Regions from separate parts of the Glutamicibacter sp. NPDC087583 genome, predicted to be linked through region 2. Evidence: riboswitches for the same ligand, from Rfam matches in the RefSeq annotation. Region 2 holds a riboswitch; the other holds the start of a gene.

Region 1 (6,266 bases), on a different contig from region 2:
CAGAAATGACCCCGGCAGCACGCCAGCGGGCGCTGCACCGCTTCGCTGACGCATTGGAAGCGAACCTCGATGAATTGGCTACCCTGGAGTCCCTGAACTGCGGGAAGCCCTTCAACGTCGCCCGCTTTGGCGAGCTGCCCGCGGGCATCGAAACCTTGCGCTACTTCGCCGGCTGGGCCACCAAGCTCAACGGCGAAACCCGCGAGATTTCCCTGCCAGGAACCTGGCACGCCTATACCCAGCGCCAAGCCTTGGGCGTGGCCGCACTGATCGTGCCATGGAATGTCCCCTTCACCATTGCGCTGTCCAAGGTGGCTCCGGCGCTGGCGTCCGGTTGCACCGTCGTGCTCAAGCCCGCGGAGCTGACCCCGCTGACCGCCGTGCGCATGGCGCAGATTGCGCTTGAAGCAGGCATCCCGGCCGGTGTGCTGAACGTTGTCCAGGGTTTGGGGCCGGTGGCCGGCCAAGCGCTCGCCGACCATCCGGATGTCGACAAGCTCTCCTTCACCGGATCCACCGCGGTAGGCAAGAAGCTGCTGGCGTCGGCAGCGGGCAATCTCAAGCGGCTGAGCCTTGAGCTGGGCGGCAAATCCCCGGTGGTGATCTATCCCGACGCGGATCTGGACAAGGCCATTCCGGCCGCGGCCATGAGCATCTTCGGCAACTCCGGCCAGGTCTGCGCGGCAGGGTCGCGACTGTATGTCCACGAAGACATCGCAGACCAGGTCATCGAAGGCATCGCCGGATTCGCGAAGAGCCTCAAGCTGGGCGCTGGCCTGGCAGACGGAACCCAGCTGGGCCCGCTGATCTCCCAGGTGCAGCGCGAGCGCGTGCTGGGGTACATCGAGGCGGGCATCGCTGATGGCGCGGAACTCGTTGCCGGTGGCTTGGCCGAAGGCGGAGAAGGATTCTTCGTGCAGCCGACCGTGCTGAAAAATGTCAGTCCGGACATGTCCATCGCCAAGGATGAGATCTTCGGGCCGGTGCTCTCGGTCAGCACCTTCGGCGACGAGGATTCGCTGGCTGAGGTGCTGCGCCGGGCCAACGACACCGACTACGGCCTCAATTCGGTGATCTTCACCCAGGACATTTCCCGCGCGTTGACCTTCGCCAAGAAAATCCAGGCCGGCAACGTCAGGGTGAATACCGGTGCCGGCATGGATGCGAACATGCCGTTCGGCGGATTCAAGCAGTCGGGGTGGGGCGCCGAAAATGGCCGTGAAGGCATCGAGGCCTACACCTCGCTGAAGTCGGTCACCGTCAAGCTCGACTAGCGGCAATGTTCTATTCCGGGACTGCTTTGCGCAGTCCCGGGCCGTTAGGATGAGCTCATGAGCGAAAAGGAGCAACCCCGGCTGGCTAGCGCGTTGGCGCAGAAAGTCGTCGACACGATTGCGCCGACCATCAACCGCAATGTGAACATCATGAATGCTCACGGAGTCATCATTGCTTCTACGGATGCTGCGCGTATCGGTACCCACCACGACGGCAGCGCAGAGGCGATCCGACGCAACGGCATCATCCGTGTCAGCCAGGCCGACGGCTCGGCCGGAACCCAGCCCGGGGTCAATGTGCCACTGGTGCTGAACGACCAGCTCTGCGGCGTTGTGGGCGTGACCGGAGCTCCCCACGAGGTGGAACCGCTGGCCGGCCTGATTGCACTGACCGTTCAATTGCTCTTTGCCCAGGAACGCGAGCACTCTCGCAGCGCGCGGCGCGAGACCGAAGCCCGCGACATTATTTCTGCGTTGATCGCCGGTCGCGTTGCGCCTGAAGTGATCGACCGCTCGCTCGCAGCGCATGGTTTGCGCGGGCCGAAATGCATTGAAGCTTGGCTGCCCCGAAGCGTGGGGGATCCGTCGCTCGAAGAGCCGGCGAAGGATCATCACCGCACGTCATGGGTTAGCCTTTCCGGCGCGTACTGGAGGCTTTGCGCTGCCAGCGAGCCAGCTTTCGCTCCCGAGCGCATGGACCAGGAACGTTTCCTGGTCTCCGCGCCTGTCGAAAAGGCCGAGGATCTCATGGCCGAAACCGAAGTGCTGCGCGTATTGGTGGGCTATCCGGCACTCGTGCCATCCCACACACGGCGCCGCATGTGGAGCCGGGAAATTGCTGTGGCTATCGCCCGCACCCCAGCCCGCAGCCTGGAACATGCAGCTGCTCCAGCGATGCAGCTCAATGAGGAACAAGCCAGAACCCTGCTGGTCGTTGCGACAGCTGCTTCGATGAGCCAAGCGGCCACGGATCTGCATATTCACCGCAATACCTTGGTGCAAAGACTTGAGCGGATAAGCCAGGTCAGCGGCGTCGATATTCGGCGGTCCAGCGAATCCCTGAAACTCCAGCATGCCATCTACGCGAGAGTGGCCTTGGGCCAGCTGCATGTTTTCTAGGCCCTGGAAACGAGGGGAGCTGGCGCCGGGGCTGGGAAGGGTGGGATGTTTGCACACATTGGCTCTTTCGAACCCAGGCAAATATGGTCGTGTGCCCATAGGTATTCGGGGTCACTTTTCCTAGTATTGGCAGGATGATCGATCTTTGCGCCCGAAACCGGGGTGGCACGGTGGCATCTAGCCCAACGGGCAAAGCCTTGAGCGGCTTTGCCGACAGGGCTGGTCCACCCGTTGAGCCATTGCGGGCTGGACGCAGAGAACTACCGATATTGGCAAAGGAGCCAACCCGCCGTGTACGAACTGCTTGTTCTGCTGATCCTTGTTGTGGCCATCGTGATGGTCACAGCACGCCTGAAGATCAGCCCATTTCTCGCCCTCGTTGGCGCCGCTATCCTGGCGGCCTTCGCCTACCGGATTCCGCTGGCCGACGTGGCTTCGACGGTCACCACGGCCTTTGGCAGCACCATGGGAAATATCGGACTGGTGATCCTGTTCGGAACAATGATCGGTGTCATCCTGGAGAAATCCGGCGCCGCGATCTCCATGGCAGATGCGCTGATCAAGGTCCTCGGTACCCGGTTCCCCAACCTGACGCTATCGATTATCGGCTACATCGTTTCCATTCCGGTCTTCTGCGACTCGGGATACGTGGTGCTCAACTCGCTGCGCAAAGCCATCACCCTGCGTACCGGGGTCTCTGGGCTGGCAACTTCCATCGCCCTGATGACCGGCCTGTACGCGACCCACACCATGGTGCCTCCAACTCCGGGCCCGCTGGCCGCAGCCGAAAGCATCGGCGTTGCCGATAACCTGGGCTTGATCATCGCTGTCGGATTGCCCGTTGCGGCCATCTCGGCACTTGCCGGCTTGGCCTACGCCAGCCGCTTCAACAAGTCCCAATGGACCCCGTTGCCAAGCGACGACCACAATGACATCTCCGAACTCGACTATGAGCAGCTGCGTGCAAGCTTCGGAAAATTGCCCAGCCCGGCGCTGGCCTTCATGCCGATCCTGGTTCCGCTGGTGCTGATCTGTGCCGCATCCATTGCGAAGCTGCCCTCGCACCCGATTGGCGAAGGCGCTGCCTTGGAAATCCTTTCCTTCCTGGGGACGCCGGTTATTGCGCTGATCTTCGGCTTGATCTCATCGACTTTTCTTTTGAGCGGTGGCAGCAAGCTGGCGGTCTTCAATGAGCAGATGAACGAAGCTGTACGCACCGCTGCTCCGATCTTGCTGATCACCGGTGCCGGCGCCGGCTTCGGCGCGGTCCTGGCCGCGTCGGATCTGACCACGATTCTTTCGGATTCACTCAGCGGACTGGGCTTGGGCCTGGCTGTGCCATTCCTGATCGCCGCTGCACTGAAGTCCGCCCAGGGCTCGTCCACCGTCTCAATGGTGACCACTTCCGCGCTGGTCGCTCCGATGCTCGGCTCCCTGGGCTTGGGTTCGGAGCTGGGCATGGTGCTATCCGTATTGGCAGTAGGCGCCGGTGCGATGGTTGTCTCGCACGCCAACGACTCCTACTTCTGGGTCGTCTCGCAGCTCAGCCGCATTCCGGTGATCACCGCCTACAAGACCCTGAGCGTGGCTACCGCCATCCAGGGCACCGCGGGGTTCCTGACTGTACTGGTCCTGGGAGCCGTACTGCTTTAGCAGCACGCCTTCCAAGAAAGCAACGGATCGCGCCATCGGCAGATGGCGCGATCCGTTGCTTTAAGCAGTGCTGGATTAGCCCAGGCCTGCCGCCGGGAAGCTCCGCGCGGCCTTATTCGCTGTGGCAGTCGAGATCACCAGCAACGCGATGGCGGCCAGGTAGCCGGTTCCGGTCGCGGCGAAGGCGAAACCGAATTGGCCCAGCAGGCAGAGAACTGCTGCGCTGGCCAATGCCGCCCAACCGGCCCAGGAAGCCGCGGCAAGCAGGGGCGCAGCCTGCTGATGCCCGGCGAGCCAGGCCCCATCGCTGGCCAAGGTGTGGCGCGTCTTGATGCCGATCGCCGCATTGCGAGCGAGCTTCCGGTCCCGTGCCATCGGGGCGAGGAACGCTGCGACCAGCGTTATGCTCAGCAACCCGAACATGAAGGCAATCACGCCTGCTGGATCCACTTGCCGCCTCTTCTGCCGATTGATCTTGAATGGCCATTCTATGCGGTCGCATGGAAGTGCCCTGATCCACGCTGTGTTCCCAATCGATGCCTGCGGGAACGCTCTTGAGATCCAGTTCCGGCATGCCAATTGCGTCATGCGAAGGTCATATGACGTCTTATCCGCCCGTTTTCCGGCAGGGCGAAGGCGCGAAGATGACGTATTTTGTCCTGCTGTTCCTCCGCATGACAGCGCCCTTCCCGAGGACCTGCCAGTAATGCTTGACTCGGAGCACAACCCATCCAGAGCGGCTGAGAGACCTGGCTCCGAGATGCCGCAGCAAGCCTGCACTCCGCAGGTAGTGCTAACGCCAGGTTCGATGGATCCGCAGATTTTCTGCATCCTTCGGAATCCATAGCCCAAGAGGAGAACGAAGATGACTGTACTGGATACCCAATTGCCGCGCGTGCCCTACACCGGCACTGCTGATGAAGCTGAACTGGCTCATTGGCGCGACGTCGCCCAGCAAGTAGCTGACAAGCTGGCGGCTGACGCGCTCGAACGCGACCGAAAGAACGCCCAGCCTTTCGCCGAAGTGCAGCTGCTGCGCGAAGCCGGGTTGCTCAATCTCTTGGTGCCTGCAGAATTCGGCGGAGCCGGAGCCCATTGGGAAACGGCTTTCGAAGCGGTCCGCATACTGGCCGCAGCTGATGGCTCCATCTCGCAGTTGCTGGCTTACCACTACATCAACCAGTCCGGCATTGCGTTCTACGCCCCAGCAGAAGCGCAAGGGGCATGGTGGCAGCGCACCGTGGAAGGTGGCTGGCTCTGGGGCGATTCGGTGAATCCAGTTGATCCGGATTTGACGCTGAGCGCCGAAGGGGACGGCTACCGACTGAATGGAGCCAAGCGATTCTCCACGGGTTCCGGTGTTGGCGAGGTCATCGTCATCAACGCGCTGGTCCAGGGCGGAGAATACGACGGGCAGATTCTCGCGTTGGTTCTGCCACGCGATATCGATGGCTTGGAAATCGTTGACGACTGGGACTACCTGGGACAGCGGCTGAGCGCGTCGAATTCCTTGAAGTTCCACAACGTGCGGCTCGAAGCAGGGGACTTGCTGGGATTCGTCACCGATGAACCGGTCTCCACCCTGCTTACCCCCGGTATCCAGTTGGCCTTCGCCAACTTCTACCTGGGCATCGCCCAGGGAGCACTGGAGCGCGGCAAGCAGATCTTGCTGGGCCGCAAGAACGCCTGGCTGTTCTCGCAGGCAGAGACCTACTCGCAGGACCCGATCTTCCAGCGCACCGTCGGAGAGCTCAAAGCCCGCACCGCAGCAGTGGCGGCGCTGACCGAGAAGCTGGGCCGGAAATTCGATGCCCTGCTCTCGAAGGCCGGGGAAGTCACCCAGCCCGAACGAGCGGCGTTGGCCGTGGAAATTGCTGAAGCCAAGGTGGTCTCCACTGAGGTGGGAGTGGAGGTGGCGAACCGGATCTTCGAGGTGACCGGTTCATCTTCGACTGCGAACTCGGTGGGCCTGGACCTGTACTGGCGCAATGTGCGCACCCATTCGCTGCACGACCCAGTGGACTACAAGAAGATCGAGGTCGGCGCCTACTTCCTGCGCGGAGAGTCCCAGCCGCTCTCGCTGTACACCTAAGAAAACTTCTCCCGGATTGGACTGAACGATGACTGTACTTGCAACTGGCAATCGACTCGCAGGCCTCAAAAACCGCTTCGCACCGCTCTTCGCGCGCATTGCGCAGGGCGCAGCCGAACGCGACCGCA
Region 2 (6,266 bases):
GAAATAGGCACGCCGCAGTCTCTGCAATAGCCAGATCCCGCGGCGTGCCCTAGGTACAGCCGTCAGCCCTTGAGCCGAGTCCGGCTATCGTGCGGCGCACTGGCGCGTCGCGTTGCTGCGGCGTCCGGGCCGGTGGCACCGAGCTTGGCTTGCTGGCGGATGCTCAGCTTCTGCAGCAATTCCTCTTCCGCGAATTCGCCCGGCGCAATCCCGCGTGGCACCCGCAGCAAGAAGGCCATGCCCAGGATCCACCAAGCGGCGAAGAGCAGCCACGGCTGCCACCCGATGGCCGCCGGCATTCCCGGAAGATACAGCGAAATCAGGCCGGCGCAGAAGACCACCGACAGTACGCCGATGACCTTGCCGCCGTTTCCCGCACCGCCCACACGCAGCGGGCGTTGCATCTGCGGTTCGCGCTGGCGCAGAATCAAGAACGCCACGCCCACCAGCAGGTAGGCGATCACGATCGACGGCGAACCGGAATCCACCAGCCATCCGAGCATGGCGGTGCCGAAGAATGGAGCCAGAACGGAGAGACCGCCAATGAACAGCAGTGCATGGCTCGGTGTGCGGTACTTCGGATGCAGGTAGGCAAACCAGCGTGGCAGCATCCCGGAACTGGCCATCGCGTACATCAGCCGCGAAGCACCCATCAGCAACGAATTCCACGAGGTGAGGATGCCGGCAATGCCGCCGGCGATCAGCACCTTTGACATGATTTCGGAATTGAACAGTGCCCCCATCGCGTCGGCAGTGGCAAGTTCGGATCCGGCGAGCGCCGAAGCGCCCATTCCCGAGGCGGTGGCCAGGATGATCCCCACATACCAGGCGGTGGCGATCAGCACCGAAATCACCACATACTTGCCAATTTTTCGCGGGGCGATGTCGCATTCCTCGGCGGACTGCGGGATCACGTCGAAGCCGACGAACATGAACGGCACCACGATCATCACGCCGAAGAAGCCGGCCACCCCGTTTTCGAAGAATGGTTCCATATTCCTGCTCTCGCCTCCGGTGAATGCGCCAGCAAGCAGCATTGCGCCGATGACGAAGAGGAAGAGCACCACGAAGGTCTGCACTACACCGGCGGTCTTGATGCCCCGGATGTTAATCCAGGTGATCGCTATCGCACCGGCGACACCGACCAGCGCCCAAGTCAGGTAGACCTCTGAGCCAGCGATCTCCCATAATCTGATCTGCGAAAGCTCCGGGAAGAGATAGAGCACGGATTTGGGCAGTGCCACTGCTTCAAAGGCCACGATCGTGATGTAGCCGCCGACGATGGCCCACGAACCGGCAAAAGACCAGCGGGCGCCCATGGCGCGCAGCAAGTAGTTGTGCTCACCGCCTGCTTTCGGCATGGCCGCAACGAGTTCGGCATAGGTCAGGCCGACTACTGCCATGATGCCACCGCCAACCAGCATGGCCAGCGTGGCTCCGAACGGGCCGGCGGTGGTGATCCAGTCGCCGGTGAGCACGACCCAGCCAAAGCCGATCATCGCGCCCACGCCTATGGCCAAGGCGTCCCAGCGGCCGAGGACCTGCTTGAGGCCTGGTTCTGCGGTGTGGTTCTTCGCGGTTTTTCCTGACATGGCAACCCCTTCTGGAAAGTTGGTCAGGATCACACTATGCAAAAACGCGCTTAAGGGTATTGGATGTTTTGACTACATTTCAGGCTATTTTGCCCAAATCGGGAGGCTAGGCCTCGCCGGAGCGCTTCTTGCTGGCTTTCACCAGCGCGCGGTCGACCTCGTGAATGCCCAGGCAGAAGCCTGCGGACATGACCAGCGATTTGATAGTCAGTTCGGAAAGGTCATCAGCTACGTACACCAGCTGGATCGGTCCGGCCAGGACCAGCAGGACACCTGTCCACAGCACATACGCCCACGAGGTGCGCGCCTGCGCCATCACCGGGAAGCGTGCCCGTCGGCGAATCGTCCGCACGCCAATGGTGACAATGACGACGGCCAGAATCGCGGCGCCAATGAAGAAGAAATTGCGTTGGGTGCGGATCCAGGTCAAGGTGGTGCCAATAAGAACGCCGAAAAGTATCGAAGCCCACCAGCTGATACTGCGCAGTTGATCTTGCGCAGCGGTTGGTTCGCCTGTCCTCACGCCTCTCCCATCACTGATTGTCCCGAGCGCCCGGAACAACGCATCGTTCCTAGAATACGCGGTTCATCTCCCCGCAGACGAACGCGCAGCCGCACTGCGCATGCCGTGCCATGGCAGCAAGCGCAAGGGATTGGCGTCATGAGAGGATCAGCGTCCAGGTAACCACGGCAACCTCATCAGAATCGTTTTCCCAGCTATGCGGTTCACGCCCGGGGAAGGTGATCGTATCGCCTGCTTCGAGTTCTACGCGCTGATCAGGCAATACCAGGATGAATTTTCCAGCGATCACGTGCAGCACTTCCAGCTCGCAATCCACCGAATACAGCTCCGCTTCACCGGTGCCCTTGGGCGCAATCTCGGCGCGAATCATCTGCACCCGCTTCTCGCTGCGCGGCGTGACCAGCTGCTCCGTGATGCCGTCACCGCCCAGGGAAACACGGGGTGCCTGCTCCAGTCGGACCAGTTTCGTTTCAGGAACCTCGAAGAGGGTACCGACCTCCATGCCCAGCACTTCGCACAACCGCAAAAGAGTGGAAACCGAAGGGCTGGTCAGGTCGCGCTCCACACGCGAGAGGAAACCCTTGGTCAGTCCGGATAGCTCGGCGACCTGGTCAATGGTCATACGCTGGGTCTGGCGCACCCCGCGCAGCCTCGCACCGATATTGATCGCGGCACCGGTTGGTTCAACTGGCAAGGTTTTCATCGTTTGGCTCCTCGACGTTTTCTGCAGCAACAACCGCAACCACTTTGGCTTCAAGGCCTGCGGGGCAAGTTTACCAATGGTAAACACACCGCGCCCTCTACCGCGAGACTGCAGCGCTCACTAGACTCTGCCCATGGACAGCACCAAGGACAAGCTCTGCGGGTACCTGAACGACGCGCGCGAGAATGCGATCTACAAGGCAGAAGGCCTCGCCGAACACCTGGCACGCACTCCGCTCACCCCTACAGGCACCCATATCCTGGGAGTACTGCACCATTTGGCGATCAATGAATACGAATATTTCGGCACCTGCCTCAAGCGCAGGGCCGATGACCGCTACGTTCGCGAATTCATTGCGCCGCATGATCCCGACGCGGATTTCCTCCCGCCAGCAGATATGGATGCGCAACAGCTGATCGGCCTGTATCGGAAAGCCATCGCCTTCGCCGATGAAGCCATCAGCGATCTGCCCCTGGACTGTCCCGTAGAGGTACCGTGGTGGGGGCCAGCTGGCAAAACCACCTTGGACCACCTGCTCATCCATGCGCTCGCCGAAACCTCCCGGCATGCAGGGCATCTGGATATTATCCGCGAGCAGCTCGATGGCCGTGCTGGCTGGACCGCGCAACTGGATCTGCTGCCCGGCTACACCGCGGGGCAATGGGCCGAACAACGCGAGAAGCTGCAGCAACTGGCCAATGCCTTTGCCCCGGGCAGCTGAGCCGCAGTCATATTACGCATTCGGACTTCACCGGGCCCTACCGCCGGCGGTACCATCGGAAATGTTGCTTCACGAGACGCGGCGCCAAGCTCCGACTGGCCGCGCACCAACCCCAAGTTCATGGGTGGTTCGGATGAGGAAGCGGTCCGCGCATCAACAGGTGCACGGGCAAGAGCTCGCAAGAGAGTTGACCTCCATGGCATATCCGATTCTGCCCGTCATCGACCGCCAGACCGGCCAAGTGCAGTTCAAGGCCGAGGGGCGCTGGCGCACCCGCTACGTTGCAGATCCGCTCAGGCTTGAACGGCTCATTGCCCGTTGCGCCCGCAGGCCGACCTATGATCCGGCCACTTCTGAATTGCAGCTGGTGCTGCCGGTAGCCGGAAATCCCGCGGGCAAGAGAATTGCTTTTAGCCTTGCCAAATTCCCAAGTGCAGGAGCCCTGACTAAACTGGGTGGTTGATCCGATCCACGGGTTTCATTGGAAAATCCATGTTCCAGGAGAGTCATCGTCGCGATGCCACAGCACCCAGAAACCGAACCTACCAAAGCGCAGATCCAGCGATGGCGCAAGTATCTCGCAGATGAAGTCGCCGAAGGCTCCATCTACAGGGCCCTCGCGGAAAAGAAAACCGGTCAAGAACGGCAAATCCTGCTGGGCCTTGCAGAGGCGGAAGCCCGCCACGAATCCCACTGGCGCGTCCTGCTCGGCGAGCATTTCAAGGAAGTCCGCCCGTCGCTGCGACGCACCATGCTGCGTTTCCTGGCATTGCATTTCGGTTCGGTCTTCGTGCTGGCCATGGCCCAGCGCTCCGAAAGCAGTTCGCCCTACCGCGACGACAAGGACGCCACCGCGCAGATGGCGGCCGACGAACAGGTCCACGAAGAGGTCGTCCGGGCGCTGGCTACAGCAGGCCGTGCGCGCCTTTCGGGCAACTTCCGCGCTGCGGTCTTCGGCGCCAACGACGGGCTGGTTTCCAACCTGGCGTTGATCATGGGTATCGGTGCGACCGGTGTTTCAGCGACCTTCGTGCTGTTCTCCGGTGTTGCCGGTTTGCTGGCCGGCGCACTGTCCATGGCAGCTGGCGAATACGTCTCGGTGCGTTCCCAGCGCGAGCTGCTGACCGCCTCGCGACCAACCCAGGTCACGCTGACCGCCGCCCCGAACCTCGATCTGGACGCCAACGAGCTGGTGCTGATCTACAAGGCCCGCGGCATGAGCGATGAAGATGCAGCGCACCGGGCCGCAGAACGCATGGGCCTGTTCACCTGCGATTGCAACCCCGACTTCTCGTTGAACCCGGAAGGCCGCGGCGAAGAACTCGAGAAGGAGCACCAGGAACTGGGGTCGGCCACCGGCGCGGCGGCCACCTCGTTCATCCTTTTCGCTTCCGGCGCGGTCGTGCCGATCCTGCCTTATATCCTTGGGCTCTCCGGCATGACCGCGATCCTCGTCTCGGTAGTCCTGGTAGGCGTGGCCCTGATGATCACCGGAGGGATCGTGGGACTGCTTTCCGGTGCCTCCCCGCTCAAGCGCGGCCTGCGCCAGCTAGCCATCGGCTGGGGCGCAGCGGCCATCACCTACTGCTTGGGCCTGATCTTCGACGTCAGCATCGGATAGCAGCCTGCTGCGATTCGAATGCCGGTACAGCTTTGGCTCTACCGGCATTTTCCATGCCGTGCTCTAGCTGTTCTCCGGCCGCCGGGTACGCCGGCGCAGGGTTTGCATGCTCTGGATGAACTCCATCGCTTCTTCGGCGGTTTCCACCAGAGCAATCTTCTGTTCCATGACACGGTCCTTGGCCAGGGCCTGAAGCAGCGGCCAAGCAGGCAGATCCCTCGTCCAATAGTCCTTGCCGATCAGCACCATCGGCACCACGCGAGCACCGGTAGCGTAGTAGTTTTCGCAGGCATCCTGGAAGATTTCCTGCACCGTGCCGGCGGCCCCGGGCAGAACTACCAGCCCGCCGTTGGACTGCTCCAGCAAAATCGCTTCACGAATGGAATTGGTGAAGAACTTGGCAATCTGGGTGGCAAACAGATTCGGCGGCTCATGGCCGTAGAACCAGGTTGGCACGCCCAGGGACTGCCGCTGGCTCGGGAAACGCTCCTTGACCATCAGCGCAATTCTCGCCCAGCCGGTGCGCTGATGGATCGCATCTGGCGCTTCGGCCAGCATCTGCAATGCCGTAGCGACATCTTCTTGCCCGTAATCGGCCAGCCACGCACCGGCGTTGGCGGCTTCCATTGCGCCGGGGCCTCCACCGGTGGCGACCGCGTAGCCGGCCCGGGTAATCATGCGCCCAAGCTCCAAAGCTTGCGCATACTGCGCAGTGCCCCGGCTCATCGCATGCCCGCCCATCACCCCGATAATCGGGGTTTCCTTGAACGTGCCCTCGTACACCGCCGAGACCAGCGCCTGGCCAATGTGGTGATCATGCAGGGTTCTTGCCAGCGCATTGCTATCGCTATCGGAATTCACCGCTGCATGCTGCTGGGAGTACGCGTAGATCTTCGCATCAGGCACATGCTCGTAGGTCTGCGTCCGGATCCCCGAGTACAACTCATGCGGCGAATACAAGCCGCGAGCCACCGTCTCGAAGGGAACCTCCTCCCCCGAGCTCATGCACAGCCCGCCAGTGGCTTGCACGATCTGCGCTCCTTGCGCGGAATACTGGCAATCGATGAATAGCGCTTCGGAAAGATCCAAGGATTCCAGCACGGTAT

Evidence for each region. Region 2 has a riboswitch for S-adenosylmethionine ahead of ACIOU9_RS08960 (hypothetical protein). Riboswitches for the same ligand answer to the same signal wherever they lie in the genome.
Region 1: linked by a shared signal. The riboswitch ahead of ACIOU9_RS12860 (acyl-CoA dehydrogenase family protein) and the one ahead of ACIOU9_RS08960 (hypothetical protein) in region 2 are both predicted to bind S-adenosylmethionine.

Annotation. Positions count from the first base shown of each region.
Region 1 is NZ_JBIUWY010000004.1:292,383-298,648, forward strand. It holds gene ACIOU9_RS12840 (aldehyde dehydrogenase family protein) at 1-1,274, shown strand, start outside; gene ACIOU9_RS12845 (CdaR family transcriptional regulator) at 1,332-2,393, shown strand; gene ACIOU9_RS12850 (GntP family permease) at 2,685-4,046, shown strand; gene ACIOU9_RS12855 (SdpI family protein) at 4,122-4,496, opposite strand; SAM riboswitch class I at 4,771-4,861, shown strand; gene ACIOU9_RS12860 (acyl-CoA dehydrogenase family protein) at 4,912-6,138, shown strand; gene ACIOU9_RS12865 (acyl-CoA dehydrogenase family protein) at 6,167-6,266, shown strand, end outside.
Region 2 is NZ_JBIUWY010000002.1:604,875-611,140, forward strand. It holds gene ACIOU9_RS08935 (PucR family transcriptional regulator) at 1-7, shown strand, start outside; gene ACIOU9_RS08940 (APC family permease) at 63-1,592, opposite strand; gene ACIOU9_RS08945 (hypothetical protein) at 1,699-2,115, opposite strand; gene ACIOU9_RS08950 (helix-turn-helix domain-containing protein) at 2,252-2,818, opposite strand; gene ACIOU9_RS08955 (DinB family protein) at 2,952-3,539, shown strand; SAM riboswitch class IV at 3,607-3,720, shown strand; gene ACIOU9_RS08960 (hypothetical protein) at 3,736-4,002, shown strand; gene ACIOU9_RS08965 (VIT1/CCC1 transporter family protein) at 4,057-5,160, shown strand; gene ACIOU9_RS08970 (LOG family protein) at 5,224-6,266, opposite strand, start outside.